DNA from 2 places in the Nonomuraea sp. NPDC046570 genome. Region 2 is predicted to be linked to the other one. Evidence: predicted binding sites of a transcription regulator. Region 2 holds the regulator's gene; the other holds the start of a gene.

Region 1 (10,929 bases), on a different contig from region 2:
CGCCGTACACCGCCCAGGCGAGCACGGGCGCGGCGACCCAGGTCGCGGGCACCGGCATGGTGCCGACCGCGCCCTGCAGACTCCCCTGCACGTACGGCGTGGCGAGCAGGCACGCGATGGCCACCAGCATGTCGATGACCAGCAGCGGCCACCCGCGCAGCGCCGCGACGGAGTAGACGAAGATCGACGCGGCGGTCCACAGGGCCATGACGGCGATCACTAACCAGCCGAGCACGGCGCGTTCGTAGCCGTCATGCTCGACCATCAGCACGGCCGCGTAGACGAGCGAGGCGACCCGGTACACCGCGATCGCCCGCCAGAAGGGTCCCTCGATCCGCATGAGCCTTTCTCATGTTCCGACAAGTGGTTTGACAGATAGTCGGACTATCCATACAAAACGGCTAGGTCCGCTGGCACAATCCGGAGATCCCTATTGGCAAGGAATCTCATAACATGTCCGCTGTAAATCATTTCACCCAAGGCCCGCTCACGCCCGTGCTCGCCTACGTGATGTCGTGCATCGGGTCGATACTCGGACTAAGGCTCACCGCCCAGGCCAACGCCACGCAGGGCGCGTCCAGGGCCCGCTGGCTGTCCGGCGCGGCCGTCTCCATCGGCGGGACCGGCATCTGGGTCATGCACTTCGTCGCCATGATGGGCTTCGCCGTGGAGGGCACCCAGATCAGGTACGACGTGACGCTCACCGCGGCCTCCGCCGTACTGGCCATCGTGGTGGTCGGCGCCGGACTGTTCCTGGTCTCCTTCGGCGAGGGCCGGATCCTGCCGCTGCTGGGCGGCGGCCTGCTGGCGGGGCTCGGCGTGGCGGGCATGCACTACCTGGGCATGTACGCCATGAACATGTCCGCGCACGTGAGCTACGACCCGGTCATCGTGGCCGTCTCGGTGGCCATCGCGGTCGTCGCGGCCACCGTCGCGCTGTGGTTCACCGTCAGGGTCAAGCGCCCGCTGGCCATCACCGGGGCCGCGCTGATCATGGGTGTGGCCGTCTGCGGCATGCACTACACCGGCATGTTCGCGATGATCGTCAAGGTGCACGCCGAGCCCGGGGCGGTGATGGGCGCCGACGCGCTGTCCTTCCTGGTGCCGCTCATGACGGTGATCAGTCTCATCACGCTGACCATGCTGCTCATGGTCATCCTGTCCCCCTCGGAGCGCGAGATGCGCGAGGACGCCGAACTCATGGCCAGGCTGGAGCAGCGCCGCCGGGCCACCGCGGCACTCGCCCACCACACCGCGCCCCTACCTGCGCATACGCACGAGCGACGCTAGTTGCACGCATAGCGACATCTCGCGCATACTCCCTTGATCCGACCTGTTCAAGGGATATCTCCGCATGTCGCCAATCGATCACTTCTCCCACGGACTGACCACCCCGCTGGCCGCCTACGCCATGTCGAGCCTCGGCTGCATGCTGGGGCTACTGCTCGCCGGCCGGGCGCGCCTCGTCGACCGGGCCGCCGGCCGGTTCTGGCTGGCGGGCGCGGCCGTCGCCATCGGCGGCACCGGCATCTGGACGATGCACTTCATCGCGATGATGGGGTTCTCGGTCCAGGGCACGGCGATCCGCTACGACGTCCCGCTCACCGTCGCCTCGGCGCTCCTGGCGATCGTCGTCGTGGGCGCCGGGCTCCTGCTCACCTCGTCCGGCGACGCCCGTCCGTTGCCGCTGCTCGGCGGCGGGCTGCTCACCGGGCTCGGCGTGGCCGGCATGCACTACCTCGGCATGGCCGCGATGCGGATGTCCGCGCACGTCGACTACGATCCGCTGGTCGTCGGCCTGTCCGTGCTGATCGCCGTCGTGGCGGCGACCGTGGCGCTGTGGTTCGCGATGCGCGTGACCGGCGCCCTCGCCATCGGCGGCGCGGCGCTCATGATGGGCATCGCGGTCTGCGGCATGCACTACACCGGCATGTTCGCGATGGCCGTACGGCTCACGCCGGGCCGGGGCCCGCTGCCCGGCGCCGAGGCGATCGCCTTCCTGCTGCCGCTGATCGTCGGCATCAGCGTGGTCACCATGGGGCTGCTGCTGACGGTCGTGCTCTCCCCCTCGGCCAAGGAGCTGCGCGAGGACGCCGCCTTCCGCGAGCGCCTCCGCCGGACCGACGACGACCAGGCCGAGCGCAACCTCTTCGGCGGTTGAGGTGGTACGGCCTGCGCCGACGCGGGCCGCGACTGTCGCGGCGCAAGCCGTACCCGGAGGGGGTGGGGCGGTTTCCCGCCCTTGCCTCGAAGGTACGGCCCGCCACTTGCAGATTACTTACAGTGACGATCAGCCGAAGAAGACCTCGGCCTCCGCGTATCGCCAGGTGGGGACGGTCTTGAGTTCGGAGGTGGCCTGGTCCAGGCTGATCCGGACGATGTCGGTGCCCTGCAGCGCCACCATTTGCCCGAAGTCGCCCTCGTGCACGGCGTCGATCGCCTGCAGGCCGAACCTGGTGGCCAGCACCCGGTCGAACGCGGTGGGGGTGCCGCCGCGCTGGATGTGGCCGAGCACGGTCGTGCGGGCCTCCTTGCCGGTGCGCTTCTCGATCTCCTTGGCCAGCACCTCGCCGATGCCGCCCAGCCGTACATGCCCGAAGGCGTCGAGCTCGCCCGCCTGTTGGGCCATCTGCCCCTCGATCGGGTGCGCGCCCTCGGCGACCACGATGATCGGGGAGTAGCGGGTGCGGAAGCGGGACTCGACGTACTCGCAGACGCGGTCGATGTCGAAGGGCTTCTCCGGGATGAGGATGACGTTCGCGCCGCCCGCCATGCCCGCGTGCAGCGCGATCCAGCCCGCGTGACGGCCCATGACCTCGCAGATCAGCGCCCGGTGGTGGGACTCGGCCGTGGTGTGCAGCCGGTCGATCGCCTCGGTGGCGATGTTGACCGCGGTGTCGAAGCCGAAGGTGAAGTCGGTGCCGTTGAGGTCGTTGTCGATGGTCTTGGGCACGCCGACGACCTTCACGCCGCGGTCGTAGAGCTGCTTGGCCACACCGAGGGTGTCCTCGCCGCCGATGGCGATCAACGCGTCGACGCCGCCCGCGGCGAGGTTCTCCTTGATCCGGTCGACTCCGCCGTCAATCTTGATCGGGTTGGTCCGCGACGAGCCGAGGATCGTGCCCCCGCGGGGCAGGATCCCGCGCACGGCCTGGATGTCCAGCGGCATGGTGTCGCCCTCCAGGGGACCGCGCCAGCCGTCCCGGAATCCGACGAACTCATGCCCGTAAACACTCACGCCCTTGCGGACGACAGCCCTGATCACGGCATTCAGACCGGGGCAGTCGCCGCCTCCGGTGAGCACTCCAACACGCATGGCGGGTTCCTCCAGATGGGGTTCACGGCCAAACTAATGGGGTGGTGCGGTCGGCGACGGGCGCCGACGCAACGCATTGTGCCTTGTGGTGACAACAATGGTCTAGACCAAAAGGTGGAGCGCGTGAGCGTTTTGGCGATAGACGCGGGGACGACCGGGGTGACCGCGCTCGTCGTCACCGAGGACGGGCAGATCGACTCACGAGGGTATGAGGAATTTGCCCAGTATTTTCCGGAAGCGGGATGGGTGGAGCACGCGCCCGAGGGGATCTGGCAGGCGACGCTCGCGGCCTGCCGTACCGCGCTGGACCGGGCCTCCAGTGTGCCCACCTGTGTCGGGCTGACCAACCAGCGGGAGACCGCGGTCCTGTGGGACCGCGAGACGCTGGCCGCGCCGTGCCGCGCGATCGTCTGGCAGGACCGGCGTACGGCGGGCATCTGCGCCCGGCTGCGCGAGGCCGGGCACGAACCCCGGGTCGCCGAGCTGACCGGCCTGCGCCTCGACCCGTACTTCACGGCCTCGAAGTTTACCTGGCTCGCCGAACACGACCCGCGCGCCTGGGCGGGGGTGCGGGAGGGCCGGGTGGCGCTGGGCACGGTCGACTCCTACCTGGTCGCCAGGCTCACCGCGGGCGCGCTGCACGTGACCGACCCGTCCAACGCCTCCCGCACCCTGCTGTACGGCCTGGTCGACGGCGGCTGGAAGGAGGAGCTGTGCGAGCTGTTCGGCGTGCCGATGGACGCCCTGCCGCGGATCGTCCCCAACTACGGCGTGCTCGGGCACACCTCCCCCGGCGCCTTCCTCGGCCTCTCGCTGCCGATCAGCGGCATGGCCGGCGACCAGCAGGCGGCGCTGTTCGGCCAGACCTGTTTCGCGCCCGGCGACGTGAAGTGCACCTACGGCACCGGCTCGTTCATCCTGATCAACACCGGGGACGAGATCGTCAGGTCGGAGGCCGGGCTGCTCACCACGGTGGCCTGGCAGACGCCGGAGGGCGCGCGGACCTACGCGCTGGAGGGCTCGATCTTCGTCACCGGGGCGGCGGTGCAGTGGCTGCGCGACGGGCTCGGCCTGATCGGCAGCGCGCCGGAGTCGGAGGCGCTGGCCCGCACGGTGCCCGACAGCGGCGGCGTGGTGTTCGTCCCGGCCCTCACCGGCCTGGGCGCCCCGCACTGGGACCCCGGCGCGCGCGGCACGATCGTCGGCATCACCCGGGGCACCACCAGGGCGCACCTGGTGCGGGCCACGCTGGAGGCGATCGCGTTCGAGGTGCGCGACGTGGTGGAGGCGATGACGGGCGAGGCGGGCCGGGCGGTGCCGGTGCTCAAGGCCGACGGCGGCGCCAGCGGCAACGATCTGCTCATGCGGCTGCAGGCGGACCAGCTCGGCACGCCCGTGGAGCGCCCGAAGATCCAGGAGACCACGGCTCTCGGGGCGGCGTTCCTGGCCGGCCTCGGCGCGGGCGTGTGGGCCTCGCCCGAGGAACTGCGCAAGACCTGGCATCTCGACCGGCGCTTCGAGCCGGGCGAGCGCGACGAGGCGGGCTACGAGCGCTGGCGCCGGGCCGTGGAGAGATCCCGCGACTGGGCGTCAACCTAGAGTTGACGATTCTCCCTGCGTCAACCTAGAGTTGACGCATGGAGAACGCGCCTCGTCTCGACGAGCTCATCAACGTGATCAAGGGCAGGCACCCGGGCGGCGACGCCCTGGAGGAGCTCACCGACGCCGTACTGCTCGGGGAGCACCTGGGCGAGCTGGCCGACCACCTCATCGGCCACTTCGTCGACCGCGCCCGCCACTCCGGCGCCTCGTGGACGGACATCGGCCGCAGCATGGGCGTCACCAAGCAGGCCGCCCAGAAGCGCTTCGTACCCAAAGTGGGCGACCTGCGCACCTATGAGCGCTACACCGACAGGGCGCGGCACGTGATCGTGCAGGCCCAGCAGGAGGCCCGGACCGGCGGCCGGGCGCACATCCTGCCCGAACACCTCGTCCTCGGGCTGCTGCACGAGCCCGACGGGCTGGCCGCCAAGGCCATGGAGGCCGCGGGCGCCTCCCTGGAGGCGGTCAGGGAGGCGACCACCGCCGCGCTCGGCCCCGCCGACGGCGAGGCGCCCGCGGAGGTGACCTTCAGCCCGCAGGGCGTCAAGGCGCTGGAGCTCACGCTGCGCGAGGCCCTGCGCCTCGGCCACAACTACATCGGAACCGAGCACCTGCTGCTCGGCGTGCTCGCGCTCGGCGAGGGCGACGCGGTGGCGGTGCTGGAGTCCCTCGGCGTGACCAAGGACCGGATCGAGGCGGACATCCTCCGCCGCCTGGCGGAGATCACCCGCAACCTGAACGGCGGCTGACCTACCTCAGCGGCAGCACGCAGCTGGGAGTCTCGACGGCGAGCACCTGGACGGCGGGCGCCGGCAGACCGTCCTTCAGCGGCAGTACGGCCAGGCCGCCGGAGTTCTGGTTGGCGACGTACAGGCGCTCGCCGTCGATGGCGAAGTGGCGCGGCCAGTCGCCGCCGCTGGGCACCTCGGCGACCGGCGTCAGGTCGCCCGCCCGGAACACCGAGATCGTGTTGGGCCCCCTGTTGGCGACGTACACGAGATCGCCGGACAGCTCGATGTGCGAAGGGTAGTTGACCCCCTCGACCGCCGACGCGCGCACCCCGGCCGTCCGGCCCGTCGCGTGGTCGATCAGGCTGATGACGCCGTCCAGCTCGCCCGCGACATACCAGGTGTCGCCCGCGACGACCATGTGCCGCGGCCCGCTGCCCGGTGCGAGCGCGAAGGCGCCGAGGAACTCGCCCCGCAGGTCGTAGCGGCGGACCTCGTCGGTGCCGAGGTCGGTGATGTAGAGCAGGTCGCCGTCGAAGACCGCCTGGTGGGCGTGCGCGCCCTCCTGCCGCCCCGCGACCGGCCCGCTGCCCCGGTACCGCAGTACGACGGGCTCGCCCGTGAAGGCGCCGGAGGCGTCGAGGCGGTGCAGGCTGGCCGTGCCGTCGCCGTAGTTGGCCACCGCGAGCACCTCGCCCGACGGGTGGACGGCCACGTGGCAGGGGCTGTCACCCTCGCTGGAGCGGGCGTCGAGCTCGCTCAGCCGCCCGTCCTCGACGCGGTACGCCGCCACCATGCCCCGGTCGTTCTCCGCCACGCTGTAGACCACCGGCAGCGTCGGGTGCGCGGCCAGGAACGAGGCGTGGTGCGCCGGCTTGGCCGCGACGACGCCGAGCGAGTCGTCGATCGTGGTGAGGTGGGCGCCGTATCCGCCGATCAGGAGGTGCTTCACAGAGGACATCCTTTCATGCTTGACTATGGCAATGAATTCGTTGCTGGAAGCAAGGGTTTTGGAGGTCCGAGCCTTCAACCGCTTCTACACCAAGCTGATCGGCGTGCTTCAGGCGGGCATGCTCGACTCGCCCTATTCCCTGGCCGAGGTGCGGGTGCTGTTCGAGCTCGCGCAGGGCGGCTCCATGGCGACCGGTGAGCTGCGCGCGCTGCTCGACCTCGACGCGGGCTACCTCAGCCGGATTCTGTCCCGCCTCGAAGGCGAAGGGCACCTCAGCCGGGAGCGGTCGGCGGCCGACGCGCGCAAGCAGGTCGTCTCGATGACCGACGCCGGCGCCACCGCCTTCGCCGGGCTGGACGCGCGCTCCGCCGAGGAGATCGGCTCGATGCTGGGCGCGCTGGGCGAGGACGGGCAGCGGCGGCTGGTGGCGGGCATGGCGGCGATCCGGCAGGTGCTCGACCCTGGCGCCGGGGAGCGGGAGCCGTATGTCATCAGGTCGCCGCGGGCGGGAGACCTCGGGTGGGTCGTGCAGCGGCATGGTGAGCTCTACGCGCGCGAGCAGGGCTGGGGGCTGGACTTCGAGCGGCTCGTCTCCGGGATCGTGGCGAACCTCGACCCGCGCGCCGACACCGGGTGGATCGCCGAGGTCGGCGGCGAGCGCGCCGGGTGCGTCTTCTGCGTGCGCAAGGACGAGCGGACCGCCCAATTGCGGATGCTGCTCGTCGAGCCGTCGGCCAGAGGGCTCGGCCTCGGGCGCAGGCTCGTGGAGGAGTGCCTGCGGCACGCCAGGGCCGAGGGGTACCGGCGGATCATGCTGTGGACGCGCGACTCGCTGGTCAGCGCCAGGCGGATCTACCAGGGGGCCGGGTTCGTCCTGGAATCGGAGGAGAAGGCCGTGGAGAACGGCGTGGACGTGGTCGAGCAGGTCTGGGCGCGCGACCTTTAGCGGCTCAGGCGCGCTGGGGCGGCACCAGGTTCCGGAACGGGCCCGTCACCTCGAAGGTGTGCCCGTCGGTCGGCTTGCCCGAGCGGCCGCGCTGGGAGGAGAAGTAGAGGCGCTTCCCGTCCGGGGAGAAGGCGGGGCCGGTGATCTCCGACCGGCCGTGGCCGTCCAGGCGCAGGAACGGTGAGACCGACCGGTCGGGGGCGATGAGGTTGATCTCCATGTTGCCGCCGTCCTCGGCGACGTACAGGTCGCCCGTAGGGGCGCCGGTGATGTTGTCGACGCCGGTCAGCGGCGAGTCCGCGTCGTAGGCCACGCCCAGCGTGGCGGAGGCCGCGTCGTAGGCCCACACCCGGTTGTCGCCCTTGGTGGTGAAGTAGCAGACGCCGTCGGCGTAGTAGCAGCCCTCGCCGCCGTCGAAGTGCCTGGCCTCCTTCACCTGGTGCCTGGTCGGACGCGGCAGCGCGGCCGGGGACGGCACCGGCTTCCAGATCACCCGCTCGCCCGCGCCGCACATCACCTCCAGGGTGCCCTCGGTCAGGTCGCCCCAGTCGCCGGGCCTGAACCGGTAGAAGCAGCCGTCGGGCTCGTCCTCGGTCAGGTAGACGACCTCGCGGTCGGGGTCGCAGGCGGCCGCCTCGTGCTTGAAGCGGCCCATGGCCAGGCGGGGGCGGGCGGAGCGTTCGCCGTACGGGTCGCACTCGAAGATCCGGCCGCGGGCGATCTCCTCGCACGACAGCCAGGTCCGCCACGGGGTCGCGCCGCCCGCGCAGTTGAGGTTCGCGCCCGACAGGATCCGGTAGGCGTCCCGGATCGAGCCGTCCTTGCCGAAGCGCACCGCCGAGGCGCCGCCGAGCAGCGGGACCTCGCAGTTGGAGACGTAGATCCAGCCTTCGCCGTCGGGGAAGCAGGCGCCGCCGTCGGGGGCGGCGTGCCAGGTCAGGCCGCCGACCTTGTGGCCGGTGCGGGCTATGAGCCTGCTGGTGAACCCGTCGGGCAGGGCCAGGCCGTTCGTGTCGGGGACCTTGAGCGGGCCGTACCGGCCGGGGCCCGGGCGGACCTCGGCCGCCCCGTGCCAGAGCGAGCCCGTGAAGACCGCCGTGATCGCCGCCGCCCCCGTGCAGAGGAGAGTCCTGCGCAACATGTTCGAGCCTCCTGTCGCTGCCACGCTAGGCCGGGCGGGGACCTCAGTCGATCGAAACGACATGAATGAAGGGGTTCCCATACCCAAACCACACGCGAACCCTGCCCATCCGGGAACAGGAGAATCCCCGTCCCGGGTCTGCCGGGAGTCGCGGGCCGGGCAGGGGAAAGCCCGGGTCCCCCGTGTTCGGGGAGCCCGGGCCCGGCTGAGTGGCGCCGTTCAGGGTCAGCGCTGTGCCTGGAACATCCAGTGCTGCTTGTCGATGTCCTGGGCGACCGCGATGAGCAGGTCCTGGCTGACGGGGTCCGGCTCGTCGGTGGCGGCGATCCGCGCGCGGAGCCTGGCGGCGACGCCCTCCAGGATGTCGGTCAGGGTCGCGACCACCTTGCCGTCCTCGATCCACCCCGCCTCGGGCTGCTGGACCGAGGTGGTCCTGGCGACGGTGGCGGAGCGGCCGTCGGGGTTGATGCCCAGGGCCACCGCGCGCTCGGCGATGGCGTCGGCGTGCTCGCGGGCGATGGCCACCAGCTCGTCGAGCTGGAGGTGGATCGGGCGGAACTGGTGACCGATGACGTTCCAGTGCGCCTGCTTGGCCACCAGCGAGAGATCGATGAGATCGACCAGGGCACCCTGGAGGGCCTCCGCGACGACCTTCTTCGCCTCGCCCCGCAGCGGACCGGTGATCGGAGCCATGTTGTCTTCCTCCCCGTCGTTCGGCAATCGGCTTGCACCTGGAAGAACACTTCGGCCGGGCCGATTCTTCCCTGGTTGACACTGTAACAATGACAGTGTCATTGTGGGGGTATGGAGGAGACCTGGACGATCGCCGAGCTGGCCGAGCGAGCGGCAGGCGCGCTGCGCGCGGACGCCCAGCAGGTCAACGGCCGGGTGCGTGAAGTGCCCGGCGAACGCCAGATCAGGTGGTATACGACGATCGGCCTGGTCGATCCCCCCTTGACCAGGCGCGGCCGGGTGGCCCGCTACGGCCGACGGCACCTCCTGCAACTGGTCGCCGTCAAGCGCCTGCAGGCCGGGGGCCACTCCCTGGCCGACATCCAGACCCGCCTGACCGGCGCCACCGACACCACACTCGAAGAGACCGCCCAGCTCCCCGCGACTCCGGCACTCCCGGGACAGACGGGCGAGCCCGCCCCACCGCCCACACCGCCCCCAGGCACCGCGCCTGAGAAGAGCCGGGAGCGGTTCTGGGCCCATCCGAGCCCTGAGCCGGGTCCGGGTCCGGGTCCGGGTCCGGGTCCGGGGCAAGGAGACGCCGGGAGTGGGGTGGCCGCGCAGGTGGGGGCGGGGCTGCTGCACGGAGTGAGGTTGGCGCCGGGGGTCGCGTTGCTCGTCGACGGCGCCGGCCGTACGCCCACCGAAGAGGACATCGAGGCCGTCCGCGCCGCCGCGGGACCGCTTCTGGCGGTGCTCGAAGAGCGCCGCCTCCGCCACGAAGGGAGCCCGACATGACCGTCCCGATCACCACGCTCGCGCCCGAGCGGTGCCTGCCGACGCCGGAGGCGGGGTTCGGCGCGCTGGAGACCGCGCGCGGCAACCTGCCGCTGGAGAGCCTGGACGTGGCCGCGGACCTGTCCGGGCTGATGGCCGGCGTCCGGGTGGCGCAGGGCTTCCGCAACCCGTTCGACGTGGCCCTGGAGGCGACGTACGTCTTCCCGCTGCCGGACAGGGCGGCCGTGACCGGGTTCGTGATGGAGGCGGACGACCGGGTGATCGAGGGGGTGCTCAAGGAGCGCGGCCAGGCCAGGGCCGACTACGACCGGGCGCTGAGCGAGGGCCGGCGGGCGGCGATCGCCGAGGAGGACCGGCCCGACGTGTTCGCCATCCGCGTCGGCAACATCCTGCCGGGCGAGCGGGTGACGGTACGGCTGACGCTCAGCCAGCCCCTGCCGTACGAGGACGGCGCGGCGACCTTCCGCTTCCCGCTGGTCGTCGCCCCCCGCTACATCCCTGGCGACCCGCTGGACGGCCCGTCGGCGGGCGACGGCGTGGTCCCGGACACCGGCGCGGTGCCGGACGCCTCCCGGATCACCCCGCCCGTCCTGCTGCCCGGCTTCCCGAACCCGGTCCGCCTGTCGCTGACGGTCGACGTGGACCCGGCCGGCCTGGAACTGCGCGAGCTGGCCTCCAGCCTGCACCTGGTACGGCAGGCGGGCACGACGGTCGCGCTGGAGCCGGGCGAGCGGCTGGACCGTGACTTCATCCTCAGGCTGGCCTTCGACGCCT
Region 2 (10,929 bases):
GCGCATCCCTTGTGTGGTGTTCCGTAACTGGCTCGGCGAGCCCGGCTGGCTCAAGCGCTTCACCCAGGCCGGGCGTCCTGGGGCGTACCTGCGAGTGGTCGAACGGGGGCACCTCGGTGTGGGAGACCCCGTCGAGATCGTCTCCCGGCCTGAGAGCGTCACGGTCGCGGAGTCCTTCAGGGCCTACCACGGAGACAAAGAGCTGATGCGCCGCATCCTGGCCGTCCCCGGCCACACGAGCACATGGGACCGGGCGGCCGAACGCGTCCTCAGGACCTGACATCCCTTGAGCTCAGAGCCTTTCCTCGATCCCGATGCCCGAGGGGTGGGGCTGGAACCAATGCAGACGCGGGCGCGCCGGCCCGGAGGGGACGCATCGGCGGTGGGTTGTGGCCCGGACGCGTTCCCGGCCTGTGGATGGGCCGGGAACGCGTCCGGGGGCAGGGCCGCCGGGGAGGGGACGGCCCTGGAGGGGACGGAAGGGCTCGCAGGGAGGCTTGCGGAGGCCCTGTAGGGCTTCCGAGGCCTCGTGTGGGTTAGCGGAGGATTCGGTAGAGGGCCGTGGTGAGGCTGGCCTTGGAGTCGTCCTGGTCGATGGACCACATCATGTAGCCGCCGAGGCCCTTCAAGCGGATGTACGCCGCCTTCTGGGTCACCGTCGCCGGGTCGTCGTAGGACCAGAACTCGTTACCGTCGTACAGCCACATCGTCCCGGTGCGCAGGTCCCTGAACCGCTTGCCGGGCTTGTTCACCAGGTCCTTGTAGTCCTCGGTGCCCGGACCCCACTTGCCGGCCGCGGGGCCGGTGGACGGCTTGAACAGGCCGTTGCCGCCGCCGGTCACGCCGGTCCAGCCCTGCCCGTACGCGGGGACGCCCACGACGATCTTGCGGGCGGGCGCGCCGAGGGACTGGTATTCGCGGACGGCCTTGTCGACGCTGAACTGCACCGGGTTGGGATCGCGGCGGTCGGTGAACAGGTTGCCGTTGTGGCCGGTCAGCGGGGACCAGGGGCCGTGCAGGTCATACCCCTGGATGGTGGCGTAGTCGAGCAGCTTGAAGACCTTGCGCACCTCGAACCCGGCGCTGATCTTGGCCGGGGCGGCGGGCAGGTAGGCGCTCATCAGGGAGCCCCGCTTGTGCGCATTCATCCGGGAGCGGAGTTCGGCGGCGAAGAGGGTGAAGTTCTGCTTGTCCTCGGGCCTGATGATGTTGCCGTCGGCGCCGGACGAGCCGGGCCACTCCCAGTCGAGGTCGATGCCGTCGAAGACGTCCGCGCCGGTGCCCTCGGGCGTGCCGGGGAGGTTGCCGCGCAGCCACATGTCGACGCACGACTGCGCCAGGCGCGAGCGCGACTCGGGGGTGAGCACGGCGTCGGAGAAGTACTTGGAGCCGGACCAGCCGCCCAGCGAGATCAGCACCTTGAGGTCCGGGTACTTGGCCTTGAGCTTGCGGAGCTGGTTGAGGTTGCCGTTGAGGGCCTGGCCGGGCTGGTCGGCGACGCCGTCGATGCTCTGCTCGGCGGGTACGGGGCGCTGCCAGTCGGCCCACGCGTCGGAGGAGATGCAGTCGCCTTCGGGGCTGACGAAGCCGAAGGCGTAGTTGACGTGGGTCAGCTTGGCCGCGGCCCCGCTGGTGTCCAGATCCTTGACGTGGTAGTTGCGGCCGTAGACGCCCCACTGGATGAAGTAGGCGACGCGCTTGAATCCGCGGTGGTCGGTCTGGGCTTCAGCGGGGACCGTGATCGCGGAGAGGCCGAGGGCTAACGCGACCAGGATGAGGAGCTTCTTCACGGGCGACTCCAGGGGGCTACTTATAGGAAACTTTCCTGTAAGTTGACCCGGATCGTAGGCCGGGGAGATCGGCCCGTCAATGGTCGGGGCACCCACCGGCGGGCGGCAGACTTGAAAGGTGCCTTCCACCCTCCCCGACGGGGACCCCGCGCCCGCCTCAGGCGAGCTGGCCGCCGCCGCGCTGGCCGGGCTCGGCGAGCGGCCCTTCGGCTTCTACGTGCACGTGCCCTTCTGCGTGACCCGCTGCGGCTACTGCGACTTCAACACCTACACCGCCGCCGAGCTCGGCCCGGGGGCCTCACACCGCGACTACGCGGACACGGCGATCGCGGAGGTACGGCTGGCGCGCCGCGTGCTCGGCGACGCCGAACTCCCCGTCCAGACGGTGTTCTTCGGCGGCGGCACCCCCACCCTGCTGCCCGCCGCCGACCTGGCCAGGATCCTGCGCGCGATCGGCGAAGAGTTCGGTCTGGCCGCGTCCGCCGAGGTCACGACGGAGGCGAACCCGGAGTCCGTCGACCCGAAATACCTGGACGAACTCCTGGACGGCGGCTTCAACCGGGTGAGCTTCGGCATGCAGAGCGCCCGCGAGCACGTGCTCCAGGTGCTCGACCGGCGGCACACGCCGGGGAGGGCGGCGCAGGCCGTACAGGAAGCCAGGCAGGCCGGGTTCGGGCATGTCAACCTGGATCTGATCTACAGCACGCCGGGGGAGTCCGACGACGACTGGCGGGCCTCGCTGGAGGCGGCGATCGCTGCGGGGCCGGACCACGTGTCGGCGTATTCGCTGATCGTCGAGGACGGCACCAGGCTGGCCGCCAGGATCAGGCGCGGCGAGCTGCCGATGCCCGACGACGACGTGGCCGCCGACCGCTACCTGATCGCCGACGCGATGCTGGCCGAGGCCGGTTTCGCCTGGTACGAGGTGTCCAACTGGGCCACCTCCGAGGCCGCGCGCTGCCGCCACAACCTGCTGTACTGGACCGGCGGCGACTGGTGGGCGGCCGGTCCCGGCGCGCACAGCCACGTGGGCGGCACCCGCTGGTGGAACGTCAAGCACCCGGCCGCCTACGCCCAGCGCCTGGCCGCGGGCACCTCACCCGCGCACGCGCGCGAAGTGCTCACCATGGAGGACCGCGAGGTCGAACGCCTGATGCTGGAACTCAGGCTCGTCTCCGGCTACCCCCTCGCGGACGTCGCCCCCTCCGCCCGTACGGCTGTCGCCGAGGCCCTCGGCAAGGGGCTGCTGGAGCCCGAGGCGTTCAAGGCCGGGCGCATGGTCCTGACGCTGGACGGGCGCCTGCTGGCCGACGCCCTGATCCGCGACCTCACCTGAACGCCGGTCTCAGTCCACCCACTTCACATTGATCGGGTAGCGGTAGTTCTCGCCCTTGTTGACGGCTATCGCGGCGATGATGTGGAAGATCAGCGAGACCAGCCACACCACCGGCAGCAGGAAGAAGCCGATCAGCACGAACGCCAGCACGAAACAGACCGTGTAGGCGATGAAGGTGAGGATCTGGAAGTTCAGCGCCTGAGCCGCCTGGTCGCGGACATAGGGTGCCTCGTCCTTCTTGACCAGGTAGAGAACCAGCGGGCCGACGAACCCGGTGACGACGCCGAGCAGGTGGGCGAGCATCGCCATCGTGGTGTCGTCACTGCCGGGCCGCGGCCCATAGGTGCCGGGCACGTACGGCTGCCGCGGCGCGCCGTAACCCGGCGGCGGGTAGCCCTGCGGCCCAGGCTGCCCGTAGGGCTGCTGGCCGTACGGCTGGCCGGGATAAGGCTGCTGTCCGGAAGGTTGCCCATACGGCTGTCCAGGAGGCGGGCCATAAGGCTGGCTCGGCGGCTGGCCGTAGGGGGCGCCGGGTGGGGGGCCGTACGGGCCGGAAGGCTGGGACCCGCTGCCAGGACCCTCCTGCGGACGGGCGGGGTCGTCGGGACGTTGGGGATGGTCCTCGCTCATGGCATCTCCTGGCCGCGTGGTTACCTTTCGAGGCTATCCCGCTTCGTCCTGACTCGTCGCGAAGTCGATCAACTGTTCCACCCGGCCGAGCAGTTCGGGCTCCAGGTCGGCGTAGGTGGACACCGAGCCGAGGATGCGCCGCCAGGCTTCGGCCGGTTCCATCCGCCAGCCGAGGGCGGCGATCACGCCCTCCTTCCACGGCACCCCCCGCGGCACCGAGGGCCAGGCGGGGATGCGCAGCACGGACGGCTTCACGGCCTGCCAGACGTCGATGTACGGGTGGCCGACGACCAGCACGTGCGGCGAGGTGACCCGCTCGGCGATGCGGCTCTCCTTGGAGCCGGGGACGAGGTGGTCGACCAGCACCCCGAGTCGGCGGCCCGGCTCGGGGCCGAACTCCTCGACGATCGCGGGCAGGTCGTCCACGCCCTCCAGGTACTCCACCACGACGCCCTCGACGCGCAGGTCGTGGCCCCAGATCTTCTCCACCAGGGCCGCGTCGTGGACGCCCTCGACGTAGATGCGGCTCTGCCGGGCCACCTTGGCGCGCAGGCCCTCGACCGCGATCGAGCCGGAGGCGCTGCGGCGCGGCGCGCGGGCGGCGGGCGCCGGCCGTACCAGGGTGACGACCTTGCCCTCCAGCAGGAAGGCGGCCGGTTCGAGTGGGAACAGCCGCCGTTTGCCGAAGCGGTCCTCCAGCGTGACGGCCTCCTTGTCGCAGGCCACCACCGCGCCGCAGAACCCGCTGTCCGCGTCCTCCACGACCAGGTCGGGCTCGGCGGCCACCTTGGGGATCGTCCCCCGTCCGGGTCGCCGCCAGTCGCCCGCAAGCACGTCACCGTCGTACATCGCTCACCTCATGGGGGACCGTAGCAAATCACCGTCCCATCGCGAGGCGCCTGCGGTGGCGGTTGCGCCGAACCAGGACGACCACGGTCACGATGATCGCGAAGATCACTCCCGCGACGGGCAGGGCGACCAGCATGACGGTGCCGCCGACGAGGCCGCCGACCGTGGAGGCGACCTCGCGGCCGACGCCGAAGGTGGTGTCGCCGCCGTCCGGGGTGGTGCAGCCGATCTCGTACTCGCCCTTGGAGGGGATGGTCACGGCCAGGATCAGGTACCACGACCTGCCGTTGACGGTGAGGGTCTGCGAGCCCGGTACGGCCACCAGCCTGCCCTGGCCGGAGCCGCCCTTGATCTCGCAGCGGTACTGCACGTCCTTGCCGGTCTGCAGGTACAGCGCGGGCTTGTCGGCCGGGTCGAGGACGACGCTCACGCTCTCGCCCGAGGCGAACGTCCTGGCGGGCGCGACCGCGTCGACGGTGCCGAGCACACCGTTGACGAACCCCACGACGCCCACGGCCACACAGATCACCGCGACCACCCAGCCGACCGCGATCCACCACGCGCGCGGCCTGACCTGCCGCCCGTCCACGGGCGCGGAGAACTGCGGCGCACCGTAGGGACCGGGCGCGCCGTAGTGCTGCTGGGCGCCGTAAGGACCGTGGGGCGGCGGCGGGCCGCCAGGAGGAGCCTGCCCGTAGGGCGGCTGGCCATAAGGCGGCGGAGGCTGGCCCTCCGATGGGGGCTGGCCGTAGGGCGGCGGCTGGCTGTAGGGCGGCTGGTGGTGCGGCTGAGCCGCCCAGGGGGGAGGCTGGCCGTGCGGCGGGAGGTCGTCCCGTGAGACGCGCCGGGTGGCGTCCTCAGGCGGAGGGTAGGAATCGTCGCTCATGTCCAGAATTGTGAGGCCGTGAAGGAGTAATTGGACAGATCACCTCGGCGAGCCGATGCCCAGTTCCCTGCGATGCGCGGCCCGCCTGCGCGCGATCAGTACGGTCGCGGTCGTGGCCCCCGCCACACAGACCCCCGGAACCCCGAAGATCAGCAGGTAGGGCAGCGTCCGGTCGGGCGTCGCGGTGGCCATCGCCACCGAGAACCGGGTCGCCTCCCCGGCGGTGACGGCGCACGTCACCTGGTACTCGCCCGCTGCCGGAACCTTGATCTCCAGAATCCGCTCCCACATCAGGCCCTCCCCGTAGGCCATCGGCCCCTTCACGGCGTCGTCCGTCGTCCCCCCGGCCACCGAACAGGTCTGCTCGGTGTCGAAGGGCGTGAGCATGTCGCGGTAGAAGCCGGGCCGCTCGGCCGGGTCCAGTTCCACGGTGACGCTCTGGCCGCCGCTGAAGGTGACGGCCGGCGGGGGGCCGACCAGGCCGCCGATCACGGTCGTCATCAGGGAGAACAGCCCGAACACGACGGTGCAGGCGCTGATCACGAAGGCCAGCGTCCAGGCGAGGACGATCCACCCGACGTTCGGACGGACCTGAGGCTGGGGCGTGAACACCGGCGGCGGGCCGTACGGGCCTGGGTATGGATATGTCATGACAGATAGTGTCGATCTTCGGGTTGCGCTTCGGTAGCAGGACGCTTGCCGGTGTTATCGCACCTTGTGGGCGGGAGCCGTACACTTGGCACTCGGGAACACAGAGTGCTAGGGCTGTCGTTTCCTCAAGGTAGAGGCAGGGAGGTGAGCACGTGCTCGACGACAGGAAGCTTGCAGTGCTGCGCGCCATTGTCGAGGACTACGTGTCCACCAACGAGCCCGTGGGCTCCAAGGCGCTCGCCGAGCGCCACAGCCTCAACGTCTCCCCCGCGACGGTCAGGAACGACATGGCCGCGCTGGAGGAGCAGGGCTACATCACCCAGCCGCACACCAGTGCGGGCCGGGTGCCGACGGACAAGGGCTACCGGCTCTTCGTCGACAGGCTTTCGCAGGTCAAACCGCTGTCGTCGGCCGAACGCCGGGCCATCGAGACCTTCCTGGCCGGCGCCGTCGACCTGGACGACGTGGTCATGCGCACGGTACGGCTGCTCGCGCAGCTCACCCGGCAGGTGGCCGTCGTGCAGTACCCGGCGCTGACCCACTCCACGGTGCGTCACGTGGAGCTGGTGCCGCTGAGCGACCGGCGCCTGATGTTCGTGCTGATCACGAACACCGGGCGGGTCGAGCAGCGGGTCGTCGAGCTGCCCGAGGTGATCGAGGACTCCCGCGTGGCGCACCTGCGCGCCATGCTCAACTCCTGCCTGGACGGGTGCGGCCTGAGCAGTGTCCCCGAGATGGTCGTGGACCTGCCCGAGCGGCTGCCCGTCGAGGACCGGCCGGTCGCGGCCACGATCCTGTCGGTGCTGCTGGAAACGCTGGTCGACCGGCACGACGAGAAGATCGTCTTCGCCGGTGCGGCCAATCTCGCGGGCGCCGACTTCACCACGGGCCTGCGCGACGTGCTCGAAGCGCTGGAGGAGCAGGTCGTGCTGATGCGCCTGCTCGGTGAGACATCCGGCACGCCCTCCGCGCTCACCGTCCGGATCGGGTCCGAGAACCCCTACACCGGACTCCGTGGCACATCCATCGTCGCGACCGGATACGGTTCTGGCGACAAGCAACTGGCCCGGCTGGGCGTGCTTGGACCGACGCGGATGGATTACCCGGTGACGATGGGCGCGGTGCGCGCCGTGGCACGCTACGTCAGCCAGATCCTGGCTGCTTCATAAGAGGGCGATAAGTGGCAAACAGCGACTATTACGGCACCCTCGGGGTGCGCCGTGACGCCAGTCAGGACGAGATCAAGAAGGCCTATCGCCGACTGGCCCGCGAGCTGCACCCCGACGTGAACCCCGACCCTGAGACCCAGGAGCGCTTCAAGGAGATCACCCAGGCCTACGAGGTCCTGTCCGATCCCAGCAAGCGGCAGATGTACGACCTGGGCGGCGACCCCTTCGGCGGAGCCGGCGCCGGCGCGGGTGCGGGCGGCTTCGGTGCCGGCTTCCCCTTCAGCGACATCATGGACGCCTTCTTCGGCAGCTCCGGCGCGTCGCGCGGGCCCCGCTCGCGAGCCCGCCGCGGGCGCAACGCCACCATCAGGGTGGAGCTCGACCTGAGCGAGTCGGCCTTCGGCACCACCCGCGAGCTGTCCGTCGACACGGCCGTGCTGTGCGAGGTCTGCACCGGCTCCGGCGCCGCGGCCGGCACCCACCCCGACACCTGCGACATGTGCCAGGGGCGTGGCGAGGTCTCCCAGGTGACCAGGTCCTTCCTCGGTCAGGTGATGACCTCCAGGCCATGTCCGCAGTGCGGCGGCTTCGGGTCGATCATCCGGCACCCGTGCCTGGAGTGCTCCGGCGACGGCAGGGTCCGCACCCGCCGTACCATCAAGGTCCGCATCCCCGCGGGCGTCGAGGACGGCACGCACATCCAGCTCGCCGGTGAAGGCGAGATCGGCCCCGGCGGCGGCCCGCCCGGAGACCTGTTCCTGGAGATCGTCGAGAAGCCGCACGAGATATTCGAGCGGCGCGGAGACGACCTGCACTGCACCGTCCAGATCCCGATGACGGCCGCGGCCCTGGGCACGATCCTGACCGTCGAGACGCTCGACGGCGCGGAGGAGATCGACGTGCGGCCCGGCACCCAGTCGGGGCAGGTCATCACGATGTACGGCAGGGGCGTGCAGCGGCTCAGCGAGACCGGCCGCGGCGACCTGCTCATACACGTCAACGTGGAGACGCCCTCGCGCCTCGACCAGGCGCAGGAGGAACTGCTGCGGCAGCTCTCGGTGCTGCGCGGCGAGGAGCGCCCGCCCGGCAAGTTCGCCCCCGGTCAGCAGGGGTTCTTCTCCAGGCTGCGAGACGCCTTCAACGGCCGATGAGCGTCCCGGTCTTCCTGGCCGACGATCTGGCCGGGGCGGAGATCGTCCTGGCCGGGCCTGAGGGGCGGCACGCGGCCGCCGTGCGCCGGATACGCGTCGGCGAGCGCGTCGACCTGACCGACGGCGCCGGTGCGGTGGCCGAGGGCGTGGTGCGCGAGGCGGGCAAGGATCGGCTCACGATCGAGGTGCTGGCCCGGCGGCAGGTGCCTGCGCCCCAGCCCAGGCTGGTGGTCGTCCAGGGGCTGCCCAAGGGCGACCGGGGCGAGCTGGCCGTGGAGATGATGACCGAGGCCGGGGTCGACGTGATCGTGCCCTGGGCGGCGGCCAGGTGCGTCACCCAGTGGAAGGCCGAGCGGGGGGCCAAGGCGCTGGCCCGCTGGCGGTCCACCGCGCGGGAGGCGGGCAAGCAGGCCCGCAGGTTCCACCTGCCCGAGGTGGCCGAGCCGGCCTCGACCGGTCAGGTGGCCAAGCTGCTGGAGAGCGCGGCGCTGGGTCTGGTGCTGCACGAGGAGGCCGAGGGGGCGCTGTCGGCGGCCGAGCTGCCGGTGAGCGGTGACATCGTGCTCGTCGTGGGGCCCGAAGGGGGTATCGCGGAGGAGGAGATCGCCGCGTTCACGGCGGCGGGAGCCGTACCGTCGCTGCTGGGACCGACCGTGTTGCGGACCTCCACGGCGGGGGTCGCGGCGGCTGCCGTGCTCAACGCGCGCACGGGGCGCTGGTAGTCCTCAGCCGCTGCTGAGCGGGCTGGGCGCCTCGGTGGGCGTGGGGGCGGGCGCGGAGTCCTCCGGCGGGCACTGCTCGATCGGGCAGGGGACACCGGCGTCCGACGGCGTCTCCGAGGGGGTGGGCGACGGGCTCGCCGACCCTGGGGGCGGACAGTCCGGAGGCGTGACCTCCTGGTCCGTCGGGCACGAGGTCGGCGTCGGTGTCGGGGTCGGTTTGGGTGTCGGCCCCCGGGAGGGTTTCAACGTCGAACCGGTCGTCGCGCCCGGCTCGGGCTGCCTGGTCGTCGGTACGGCCGTGATTATGGCGGGATCGGACTTGGGGACGGTCTGGCGTGGCGGCTCGGGCCTGGAGGTGGCGGACTTGTCCTTGGCGCGCTCGCTGCTGGAAACGTCCACCGGCTGGATGAACTGGTCCTGGACGTTCTGCCGCAGGCCGGGCACGACCATCACGATCGCGGCCGCCACGAGGACCGCGCCGCCCGCGGCGGCCCCGGCCCGCCACCAGAACAGGCCGCGCAGGCCGCGTCGCTCGATCCGGGCGCGGATGATCTCCAGTCCTTCGGGAGATGGCACCACCGCGTCCGCCTCCGCGCGGAGCACACGGCGCAGGATGTCACCGTGCTCGTCGGGTGGCTGGGTCATGACATCTTCTCCAGAACGGTCCGCAGAGCGGCCATGCCACGTGCTGTGTGGCTCTTGACGGCGCCCTTGCTGATGCCCATGGCGTGGGCGATCTCGGCTTCGGACAGATCACCGTAGTAACGAAGGACGAGTGCCTCTCTTTGTCGCGCGGGCAGGGTCCTGAGTGCCTCGATGACGGCTGAGCGCTCCAGCTCGCCGATCGCGCCGTTCTCGGCGCTCGGGGCGTCGGGCAGGCCCTTGGGAGCATACTTCTCGACGACCGCGCGGTGACGCAGCACGGAACGGGACCGGTTGACGACAGACTGACGCAGATAGGCGAGTGCTTTGTCGGGGTCACGCAGTCTGCGCCAGGCGCCGTGGATGGCGACGAACGCGTCCTGCACGACTTCCTCCGCGGTTGCCATGTCGCGAACGAGCAACACGGCGAGACGCACTAATGACCGAAAGTGCGCGCTGTAGAGCGCGGTCACGGCCATGTCGGCGTCCCACCCGACCTGCACCGCCCCCAGCGACCTGTCGGCCAGAAGGGTTTCGGTGGTCACATCAGTAGGACGCTCAGCCTTCCCAGAGGGTTTACGCTCTTCCGGTTCCTTAGGGGGCATGACCCAGTCGTGTCCTCGCCAGGTGGCCTCGCCCGACCCTGAATCGTCTTAGTTTTCGCTGAAGTGTCGCACACACACCCTAACCGCGAGGATCTTAGCTTGCACGGCACGACGGATTACCGATTGGCAACGGCGGCCGGCGGTAGGGTGCTGCCGTGACCGACTGTCTCTTCTGCAAGATCGTCGCCAAGGAGATCCCGGCCGAGTTGGTCCTGGAGACCGACCGGGCACTGGCCTTCCGCGACATCAACCCGCAGGCGCCGACCCACGTGCTGGTGGTCTCCAAGGAGCACCACGCCGACGCCGCCGCCCTGGCCGAGGCCGATGACGGCCTGGCCGACGACCTGCTCAAGGCCGCGCACGCGGTGGCCGTGCAGGAGGGGGTGGCCGAGTCCGGCTACCGGGTGGTGTTCAACACCGGGGCGGGCGCGGGGCAGACGGTCTTCCACGTGCACGCCCATGTTCTCGGCGGGCGAAGCCTGACCTGGCCGCCCGGCT

The links. Region 2 encodes HrcA, which represses chaperone genes, less so after heat shock. Its sites were predicted from a motif close to TTGGCACTCTCNNNNNGAGAGTGCCAA; they were not measured.
Region 1: the regulator HrcA is predicted to act here: its motif matches at 9,454-9,480, upstream of ABZ911_RS04570 (DNA starvation/stationary phase protection protein).

What each region holds. Positions count from the first base shown of each region.
Region 1 is NZ_JBEYZF010000002.1:204,640-215,568, reverse strand. Features, by position in the region: gene ABZ911_RS04615 (DUF5931 domain-containing protein) at 1-340, opposite strand, end outside; gene ABZ911_RS04610 (MHYT domain-containing protein) at 454-1,290, shown strand; gene ABZ911_RS04605 (MHYT domain-containing protein) at 1,355-2,161, shown strand; gene ABZ911_RS04600 (6-phosphofructokinase) at 2,291-3,316, opposite strand; gene glpK (glycerol kinase GlpK) at 3,440-4,915, shown strand; gene ABZ911_RS04590 (Clp protease N-terminal domain-containing protein) at 4,954-5,667, shown strand; gene ABZ911_RS04585 (beta-propeller fold lactonase family protein) at 5,669-6,598, opposite strand; gene ABZ911_RS04580 (helix-turn-helix domain-containing GNAT family N-acetyltransferase) at 6,657-7,544, shown strand; gene ABZ911_RS04575 (alkaline phosphatase PhoX) at 7,549-8,685, opposite strand; gene ABZ911_RS04570 (DNA starvation/stationary phase protection protein) at 8,911-9,378, opposite strand; gene ABZ911_RS04565 (MerR family transcriptional regulator) at 9,490-10,155, shown strand; gene ABZ911_RS04560 (VIT domain-containing protein) at 10,152-10,929, shown strand, end outside.
Region 2 is NZ_JBEYZF010000006.1:282,311-293,239, forward strand. Features, by position in the region: gene ABZ911_RS13135 (MOSC domain-containing protein) at 1-280, shown strand, start outside; gene ABZ911_RS13140 (glycoside hydrolase family 18 protein) at 537-1,790, opposite strand; gene hemW (radical SAM family heme chaperone HemW) at 1,909-3,126, shown strand; gene ABZ911_RS13150 (DUF4870 domain-containing protein) at 3,136-3,756, opposite strand; gene ABZ911_RS13155 (DUF3097 domain-containing protein) at 3,790-4,605, opposite strand; gene ABZ911_RS13160 (hypothetical protein) at 4,634-5,491, opposite strand; gene ABZ911_RS13165 (hypothetical protein) at 5,531-6,142, opposite strand; gene hrcA (heat-inducible transcriptional repressor HrcA) at 6,295-7,311, shown strand; gene dnaJ (molecular chaperone DnaJ) at 7,323-8,462, shown strand; gene ABZ911_RS13180 (16S rRNA (uracil(1498)-N(3))-methyltransferase) at 8,459-9,184, shown strand; gene ABZ911_RS13185 (hypothetical protein) at 9,188-9,829, opposite strand; gene ABZ911_RS13190 (SigE family RNA polymerase sigma factor) at 9,826-10,305, opposite strand; gene ABZ911_RS13195 (histidine triad nucleotide-binding protein) at 10,587-10,929, shown strand, end outside.